2 regions of the Kitasatospora sp. NPDC059327 genome follow, and region 2 is predicted to be linked to the other one. Evidence: riboswitches for the same ligand, from Rfam matches in the RefSeq annotation. Region 2 holds a riboswitch; the other holds the start of a gene.

Region 1 (4,799 bases), on a different contig from region 2:
GCAGCGGGTGGACCAGGTCGGCGGAGGCCTTCAGCCGGTGGGTGCGGTCGAGGCGTTCCAGGGCGGTGCGGTAGATGGTGGCGGCCATCCGGCCGAGTGCCTGGCCGTCCTGGTGGCGGTGGTGGCGTACGCCCACGTCCACCTGGGCGAGGGCGTCCAGGCCGGCGAACTCCAGGGCGTCCACCAGGAGGCCGAGTTCGACGCCGTAGCCGGTGGGGAACGGCAGCCGTTCGAGCAGCGAGCGGCGGGCCGCGTACTCGCCGCCGAGCGGCTGCACGAAACCGGCGAGTTCCGGCCAGTGCAGATTGAGCAGGGGGCGGGCGACCAGCTCGGTGACCCGCCCGCCGCCGGACGGGACGACGGCGGCGTCCGGGCCGTTCGACGCCACTTCGAGCGGACGGTCGTACATGGCCTTGACCAGCTGGATGTCCGGCTCGGTGAGCAGCGGGCCGATGATGCCGGAGACGAACGCGGGGTCGAAGGACCGGAGGTCGGCGTCGACGAAGCAGACGATCTCGCCGCTGGTGACCAGCAGCGAGCGCCAGAGCACCTCGCCCTTGCCGGGGGCGGCGGGCAGCCGGGGCAGGATGTCGTCGCGGTGGACCACCCGGGCGCCCGCCTCGGCGGCCGCGGCGGCCGTGCCGTCGACGGATCCGGAGTCGACGACGACGAGCTCGTCGACCAGCGGCAGGCGTTCCATCAGTTCCCGGCGCACGGTGCGGACGATGTCGCCGACGGTGGCCTCCTCGTCCAGGGCGGGCAGCACCACGCTGACGGTGCCGGCCGGGCCCGCCGCCTGCTTGGCCTCCAGCAGGGCGCGCACCGGGCGGTCGGCCGCGCTCCACGAGCGGCGACGCAGCCAGGACGCCGCCTTCGGGAGGAGTGCGGGAGTCGGTTCGGCGGGCACGGAGCTCTCCTCGGCGGATCGGGGCGGATCGGGGTGGGACGGGGCATCTCGCGTGGCGGACGGTCCCGTTCAGGGTTGACGCCTTCGGATACAGTCTTCGTACAGCGATCGGACCTTCGCACGCCGGGGTCACCGCTGAGCAGGACCACAACTTCACAGAGCTCATCCAGAGGGACTGAGGGAACGGCCCGTTGACGTCCCGGCAACCTTCTCGCACGGCAGGCTTCGGCCCCGGCGGGACAGGTGCCAATTCCGTCCTGTGGCGCGCCCGCGTCACGGGGAAGATGAGGAGAGAGGCCTCCGCCATCATGGCTACCACTGCGACATCCCCGTCCGGCTCCGCGACCGCGACCGTCGACCTCGGCCCCGCCGTCGCGCTGTCCTGTCGGGAGTGCGGCACCCGGTTCCCGCTCGGTCCCAGCTTCGCCTGTGTGGAGTGCTTCGGGCCGCTGGAGATCGCCTACGACTTCGGCAGCGAGGGCGCGGAGGAGCTCCGCAAGCGGATCGAGGCCGGTCCGGCGTCGATCTGGCGCTACGCGCCGCTGCTGCCCGTCCCGGCCGATGTCGCCGGCAAGCCGAACCTCAACCCGGGGTGGACCCCGCTGGTGAAGGCGGACAACCTGGGCCGCGAGCTCGGTTTCACCGCCCAGCTGCACATCAAGGACGACTCGGGCAACCCGACGCACTCGTTCAAGGACCGCGTGGTCGCCTGCGCGATCGAGGCGGCACGGGCGTTCCACTTCACCACCCTCTCCTGCTCCTCGACCGGCAACCTGGCCGGTGCGGTGGGCGCGGCGGCGGCCCGGGCCGGCTTCAAGTCCTGCGTGTTCATCCCGCACGACCTGGAGCAGGGCAAGGTCGTCATGGCCGGTGTCTACGGCGGCGAGCTGGTCGGCATCGAGGGCAACTACGACGACGTGAACCGCTTCTGCTCGGAGCTGATCGGGGACCCGGCCGGTGAGGGCTGGGGCTTCGTCAACGTCAACCTGCGCCCGTACTACGGCGAGGGCTCCAAGACGCTGGCGTACGAGATCTGTGAGCAGCTCGGCTGGCGGCTGCCGGAGCAGATCGTCATCCCGATCGCCTCGGGCTCGCAGCTGACGAAGATCGACAAGGGTCTGCAGGAGCTGATCAAGCTGGGCCTGGTCGAGGACCGCCCGTACCGGATCTTCGGCGCCCAGGCGGCGGGCTGCTCGCCGGTCTCGGCGGCCTTCAAGGCCGGCCAGGACGTGATCCGCCCGGTCAAGCCGGACACCATCGCCAAGTCGCTGGCGATCGGCAACCCGGCCGACGGCCCGTACGTGCTGGACATCGCCCGCCGCACCGGTGGGGCCGTCGAGGACGTCACCGACGTCGAGGTGGTGGCCGCGATCAAGCTGCTGGCCCGGACCGAGGGCATCTTCGCCGAGACCGCGGGCGGGGTGACCGTCGGCGTGCTGAAGAAGCTGGTCGAGACCGGGCAGCTGGATCCGGCCAAGGAGACCGTCGCGATCAACACCGGGGACGGCCTGAAGACGCTGGACGCCGTCTCCGACTCCGGGATGACCGCCGTCATCCGCCCGACGCTGGCCTCGTTCCGCGACGCCGGCCTCGCCTCCGCCTGACCCGCCCGCAGCCCCGTCGTACCGCCCGAGGAGACCCCCATGAGCGCCACCGTCCGCATCCCGACCATCCTGCGCACCTACACCGGCGGCGCCGCCGAGGTGGCCGCCGAGGGCGCCACCCTGGGCGACGTCATCGCCGACCTGGAGAAGAACCACGCCGGGATCGCCGCCCGGATCCTGGACGACGCTGGCAAGCTGCGCCGCTTCGTGAACGTCTACGTCAATGACGACGACGTCCGGTTCGCGGAGGGTCTGGCGACCGAGATCAAGGACGGCGCGAGCGTCTCGATCATTCCCGCGGTGGCCGGCGGCTGCTGATCCGTCCCTTTCCGGCCGGGTCGTTCACCGGCCGGGCCGTTTCGACCAGGCCGTTCGCGCGTACGGAATTCCGTTCTTCGTACGCGCGGGCGGCCTGTCGTCGCATTCCGGCGGGAATATTTCGGGGTCCGGGGGAGTAGAGTGTCGCTTGTCCGGGAAGAGGGCCGCCCCTCCCCCCTCGCTCCGGTACTCGAATCGTCCGCGCCCGTACCGCCGGTGTCTGTCCGGCCGCTGAGACCGGCGCCGGGGCCGTGACCGTGAAACATGTCAGGCCGATGTCAGAATTCTCGAAGGCATTTGAGTAATTCGTCCGCTATGTCCGGCGTGAAATGCCGATTTCCTCCCGCTTTGGCCCGCCCTGTCCCTCGGGAGGCCGCCTGAATTCCCGGTGGTTGGCCCTGTTGCAGAGGGCGTCGATCCGGATACATTCAGCCGCGGTCGACGCAATCACCCGCTCACCGGATGCCTTCCGGTGGTCTCCGCGGAGGATTGCGGCGGGCACGGCTGCGCCCAGGGGGGGTTCCCCGGGCCGGCCTCCACCAGACCCGGGTCCGCGACCTGCGGGCGCGTGAAGGGCCAGCACAGCACTAGGGGAGTTCGGAATGGCTCAGGGCACCGTCAAGTGGTTCAACGCGGAGAAGGGCTACGGCTTCATCGCGGTCGACGGTGGTGCGGACGTCTTCGTCCACTACAGCGCGATCCAGATGGACGGCTACCGCACCCTTGAGGAGGGCCAGCGGGTCGAGTTCGAGATCTCTCAGGGGCAGAAGGGCCCGCAGGCGGACATGGTCCGCGCGGCGGTCTGACCTTTCCGACCCCAGGAGTTCGGCTCGGCCCTATCGGCTGGTGCGCCTCTTGCTTCACGACGGGCCCGTACGACACATGTCGTCGGGCCCGTCGGCATGTCCGGCGCGGGGTCCGGGGGCGGGCCCCGTCGCGGACCCGTCGGCAGGTCCGGCGCGGGGTCCCGGGCGGCCCCCGGGGCGGCTCCGTCGACATGGCCGGCACGGGGTCGCCGAGGGGGCTCCGGGAGGTCGGAGACGGCCGCGCGGGGGCGGCCGGCGGGGGTGGGCGCGGCTCGCGGTTTGGGCGATTGGGCTTGCACTCGCCTACCCGGAGTGCTAATCATTGGCGTTAGCACTCACAGTGTGAGAGTGACAGCGGACCGGGTCGGTGAGGCCCCCGGGAGCGGTAGGGGAAAGGACCCCCGCACACCAGGGCCGTCCGTCGCGGGCACCCCTTGGTCCGAGCAGTCGACCGTGTCCCGGAGGACCACTTCTGATGGCCAAGATCATCGCCTTTGATGAGGAAGCTCGCCGCGGCCTTGAGCGTGGCATGAACCAGCTCGCCGACGCGGTGAAGGTCACGCTCGGCCCCAAGGGCCGCAACGTCGTGCTGGAGAAGAAGTGGGGCGCCCCCACGATCACCAACGACGGTGTCTCCATCGCCAAGGAGATCGAGCTCGAGGACCCCTACGAGAAGATCGGCGCGGAGCTCGTCAAGGAGGTCGCCAAGAAGACCGACGACGTCGCGGGTGACGGCACCACCACCGCCACCGTGCTGGCCCAGGCGCTCGTTCGCGAGGGTCTGCGCAACGTCGCCGCCGGCGCCAACCCGATGGCCCTGAAGCGCGGTATCGAGAAGGCCGTCAAGGCCGTCTCCGACCAGCTGCTGGCCCAGGCCAAGGACGTGGAGACCAAGGAGCAGATCGCCTCCACCGCCTCCATCTCGGCCGCCGACACCCAGATCGGCGAGCTCATCGCCGAGGCCATGGACAAGGTCGGCAAGGAAGGCGTCATCACCGTCGAGGAGAGCAACACCTTCGGTCTGGAGCTTGAGCTCACCGAGGGCATGCGCTTCGACAAGGGCTACATCTCCGCCTACTTCGCCACCGACCTGGAGCGGATGGAGGCGACGTTCGAGGACCCGTACATCCTCATCGCCAACTCCAAGATCGGCTCGGTCAAGGA
Region 2 (4,799 bases):
CTGGGCCGGCATGCGGCCGGTGCCGACCTGGAAGTCGACCGCGGCGGAGCCGACGCCGACCAGGCTCGGACCGTCGCTGCTGCCCTGGCCGTTCAGGCCGTGGCAGGAGGAGCAGCCCACGGCGAAGAGCTTCTTGCCCTCATCGATCGCGAGCGACTGCGCGGCGACGTCGGCCTGCGCCTTGTCGGCGGGCGCGAACGCGGCGTACAGCCCCCCGGTTGCCGCCAGGGCGAGAAGTAGGACGACCAGCGCCGCCAATGGGTGGCGCCGTCGTGCGGAGAGCTTTTTCACGGAATAACCCCGGTGTCAGGATCTGGTCGACTGGTGGGTGCACCCGGCGGCCGGTCTGGCCGGCACGAGGCTGCCTGTCTAGGGCTGCGCGCGCGGTCGGTCGGTTGGGAGCGTAGGCACCGGCAAATCGGGCCGTCGCCGGTGAGGGCGGGACCCGGGGCCGGTGGCCAGCGACCTGATCAGCTGGTTACTTGATCAGGTAGATGGTCGCGAACAGGCCGATCCACACGACGTCGACGAAGTGCCAGTAGTACGACACCACGATCGCGGCGGTGGCCTGCTCGTGCGTGAAGCGCTTGGCTGCGTACGTCCGTCCGAGGACCAGCAGGAAGGCGATCAGACCACCCGTCACGTGCATACCGTGGAAGCCGGTGGTCAGGTAGAACACCGTGCCGTACGGGTCGGAGGACAGCGAGAGGCCGTCCTTCTTGACCAGCTCGGTGTACTCGAAGATCTGGCCGCCGATGAAGATCGCGCCCATCACGAAGGTGATGACGAACCACGAGCGGAGCTTCTTCACGTCCCCGCGCTCGGCAGCGAACACGCCGAGCTGGCAGGTCAGGGAGGAGAGCACCAGGATCGTGGTGTTGACCGAGGAGAAGGGCACGTTGAGGGCGTGTGCCTTCTCGCTCCAGAACTCGGCTCCCTTGACGGAGCGGAGCGTGAAGTACATCGCGAAGAGGGCCGCGAAGAACATCAACTCGGAACTGAGCCAGACGATCGTTCCGACGCTGACCATGTTCGGCCGGTTGACCGATCCGTGCGCGTGCCCGGTTTCTACTGCTGTTGCTGTCGCCACGACGGACATTATGTCGGTCCCTTATTCCGTCTTCACGCCGGGGGGTGTCCCTCGGAGTGTCCGGTGCGTGCGGTATGCCCCGGTGGGGCCCGGGGGGACGCCCCGATGGCGGCTGAGCAGCGGCGTGTCCCTTTTCTGACGGTTCCTCGAAGGTGTCTTCGACCCTGTTGCCCAGCGTGTCGCTCCACTCCTTCGGGGGTCGCCGGGAGTAAGGGATCGGCCGTTCCGTCGGCCGTACGGGTGGACCGCGTCAGCGGGGGTGACGGCCTGTCCTCCGGGCGGGTGAGTCCCGGGCGGGCCGTGGGCGCGGCGGCTTGAGACGGATCGCGCGGGAGTGGCTCGGCGGGCGGTGATCGGGAGTAGCATCCGGGATGAGGCGAACGTGGTCCGGATCACACGTGAGGGAGCAGGGCCCATGGCGGACACCACCGGCGAGACGCTGACCGTTCTCGTCTACAGCCACGACCGCAACACCCGTGAGCAGGTGCTGACGGCCCTCGGCCGGCGGCCCGCCGAGGATGTTCCGGAGCTGACCTACCTGGAGTGCGCGACGACCCCCGCGGTGCTGAAGGCGCTGGAGAAGGGTGGCGTGGACCTCTGTGTCCTGGACGGCGAGGCGGTGCCGGCCGGCGGCCTGGGGCTCGCCCGGCAGCTGAAGGACGAGATCTACGGCTGCCCGCCGGTGCTGGTGCTGATCGGTCGGCCGCAGGACTCCTGGCTGGCCGCCTGGAGCCGGGCGGACGCGGCCATCTCCCGCCCGGTGGATCCGGTGGCGCTGGCCGAGGCGGCCGCCACCCTGCTCCGGGCCCGGCTGGCGAAGCGGGCGCCGGCCGCCCGCTAGGGCGGCGCGTCTCAGTACGAGAGAAGTGAAGGCCGCGGCGGGGCGATGGCGTCCCGCCGCTCGATAGGCTGGCTCCATCCTTACGGAGATCCCCTCGGGGAACCGACGAGAGCTGGAGTCAGCCATGGTGAACGTGAACCCTGCGAACGGCGGCAAGGACCCCGTGCAGGTGGTCCGCACCTGGCCGGACATCCTCTCGGCGCTGCTGCGGGGCGAGGACCTGGACCGGGCGGACACCGCCTGGGCGATGGACCGGATCATGAGCGGCGAGGCCTCCGCCGTGCAGATGGCCGGCTTCATGGTGGCCCTGCGGGCCAAGGGCGAGACGGTCGACGAGATCGTCGGCCTGGTGGACTCGATGTACGCGCACGCCGAACCGCTCTCCATCCCCGGCCCGGCGGTGGACATCGTGGGCACCGGCGGCGACCGGGCGAAGACCGTCAACATCTCCACCATGTCGGCGATCGTCGCGGCGGCGGCCGGCGCCAAGGTGGTCAAGCACGGCAACCGGGCCGCCTCCTCGGCGAGCGGCTCCTCGGACGTGTTGGAGAAGCTCGGCGTCAGGCTCGACCTCTCCGCCCGGCGGGTCGCCGAGGTGGCCGAGGAGGTGGGGCTGACCTTCTGCTTCGCGGCCAAGTTCCACCCCGCGATGCGGCACACCGCCCCCGCCCGCAGTGGCCTCGGGGTGCCGACCGCGTTCAACACCCTCGGTCCGCTGACCAATCCGGCCAAGGTGACCGCGCACGCGATCGGCTGCTTCGACACCAGGCTGGCGGCCCTGATCGCCGGGGTGCTGGCCCGGCGCGGATCCACCGCGCTGGTCTTCCGCGGCGACGACGGCCTGGACGAGCTGACCGTCACCACCACCTCGCGGATCTGGATCGTGCGCGACGGCGAGGTCACCGAGACCTCCTTCGACCCGCGGGACGTCGGCGTCGAGCTGGTCGGCATCGAGGCGCTGCGCGGCGGGGACCCGGCCTTCAACGCGGACGTCGCCCGCCGGCTGCTGGCCGGGGAGCGCGGGCCGGTGCGGGACGCCGTCCTGATGAACACGGCGACGGCGCTGGTCGCGCTGGACCTCACCGACGCGCCGCTCACCGAGCAGCTGGCGGCCGGGATGGAGCGGGCCGCGGCGGCCATCGACTCGGGCGCCGCGCAGGATCTCCTGCGGCGTTGGGCGGAGGCCACCGCCAAGGCGTGAGACGGCGGCCGGGGCCCGCGGGGACGCCCCCGCGGGCCCTTCGCGTGCCCGCGTGCCTGTCCGGGGCACCGGTGACCTGCGGACGAGTGGGCGGGCCGATGGGCGGCCGTCCGAATGGTGGACATCTGTTTGACCAGTCGGCGGACCCGACCTAGAGTCTTCGCCAGGTCATGAGTGACAGTGCAAAGCCCCAGCTGGCTGTCCGGCAACCCTCCGTCCGTGGCGGGGTGCCCTGGGTGAGGACCGGGTCTCGCGGCAATCCGTCCGCGCGACAAGCGCGGACGCCGGCTGACACGCACTCCGGGGTCCTTACCCGTCGAAGGAGTGCACTCCCATGTCCGTCGCCACCGAAATCTGCGCCCCGCTCCCCGTCCTCGGCCACGACGTCGAGGTCCCGCTGGTCAACGGTGACAAGGTCACCTACGCCGCGCTCGACTACGCCGCCAGCTCCCCGGCCCTGCAGCGGGTCTGGGACGACGTCGCGGCCTACGCCCCCTACTACGGCAGCGTGCACCGGGGCGCCGGCTACCTCTCCCAGCTCTCCACCGACCTCTTCGAGCAGAGCCGCCGCACCGTCGCGGACTTCCTCGACCTGCGCGAGGGCGACCAGGTGGTCTTCACCCGGGCCACCACCGACTCGCTCAACCTGCTGGCCGGCGCGGTGCCGGCCGGTACCCGGGTCTTCGCCTTCGAGACCGAGCACCACGCCTCGCTGCTGCCCTGGCGCCACGCCGGCCTGAGCGTCACCTACCTGCGCGCCCCGCGCTCCCGGGCCGAGGCGGTCGCCGCCCTGGACGCCGCGCTGGCCGAGGCCCCCGAGGGCCCCAAGCTGTTCTGCGTCACCGGCGCCTCCAACGTCACCGGCGAGCTGTGGCCGGTCGCCGAACTGACCGAGACCGCCCACCGGCACGGGGCCCGCGTGGTGCTGGACGCCGCGCAGCTCGCCCCGCACCACCGGGTCTCGGTGCGCGAGCTGGGCGTGGACTGGATCGCGTTCTCGGGGCACAAGATCTACGCGCCGTTCGGCGCGGGCGTGCTGGCCGGCCGGTCCGACTGGCTGGACGAGGCCGAGCCGTACCTGGCGGGCGGCGGCGCCACCCGCACGGTGGCCCGGGAGGCCGACGGCTCGGTGGCCGTGCAGTGGCACACCGGCCCGGCCCGGCACGAGGCCGGTTCGCCGAACGTGATCGGCGCCTACTCCATCGCCTCGGCCTGCCGGGCGCTGACCGAGGCCGGCTTCGACGCGCTGGAGGCCCGCGAGCAGCAGCTGATCGCCCGGCTGAAGGCCGGTCTGGCGGAGGTCCCGCAGGTGCGGGTGCTGAACCTGTTCGGCGCGGACTCGGCCCGGGTGGGCGTGCTCTCCTTCGTCGTCCAGGGCTGGAACAGCTCGCACTTCTCGGCCGCGCTCTCCGCCGAGTACGGCATCGGGGTGCGCGACGGCCTGTTCTGCGCCCACCCGCTGGTGCGCACCCTGCTCGGCGACGAGGACGTGGCGCCGTCCGAGTGCGGCGCGCCCGAGTCGTCGCTGCCGGGGGAGCGCAGCCTGAACGCGATCCGGGTCAGCTTCGGCGCGGGCACCCCGGACGAGCACATCGACCGGTTCCTGACCGCCGTCCGCGAGCTGGTCACGGACGGCGCGGCCTGGAACTACCGCAACGAGGGCGGCC

The links. A riboswitch is a leader RNA that binds a small molecule or an ion and turns the genes downstream of it on or off. The one in region 2 is predicted to bind S-adenosylmethionine.
Region 1: it holds a riboswitch for S-adenosylmethionine, as region 2 does, so the genes downstream of both, thrC (threonine synthase) here and ACFXHB_RS35800 (aminotransferase class V-fold PLP-dependent enzyme) in region 2, are expected to answer to the same signal.

Annotation. Positions count from the first base shown of each region.
Region 1 is NZ_JBHYYB010000030.1:79,832-84,630, forward strand. It holds gene ACFXHB_RS20115 (glucosyl-3-phosphoglycerate synthase) at 1-907, opposite strand, end outside; SAM riboswitch class I at 1,067-1,198, shown strand; gene thrC (threonine synthase) at 1,216-2,511, shown strand; gene ACFXHB_RS20125 (ubiquitin-like small modifier protein 1) at 2,551-2,829, shown strand; gene ACFXHB_RS20130 (cold-shock protein) at 3,432-3,635, shown strand; gene groL (chaperonin GroEL) at 4,111-4,799, shown strand, end outside.
Region 2 is NZ_JBHYYB010000092.1:29,260-34,058, forward strand. It holds gene ACFXHB_RS35780 (c-type cytochrome) at 1-291, opposite strand, end outside; gene ACFXHB_RS35785 (heme-copper oxidase subunit III) at 479-1,099, opposite strand; gene ACFXHB_RS35790 (hypothetical protein) at 1,506-1,931, shown strand; gene trpD (anthranilate phosphoribosyltransferase) at 2,056-3,132, shown strand; SAM riboswitch class IV at 3,299-3,416, shown strand; gene ACFXHB_RS35800 (aminotransferase class V-fold PLP-dependent enzyme) at 3,467-4,799, shown strand, end outside.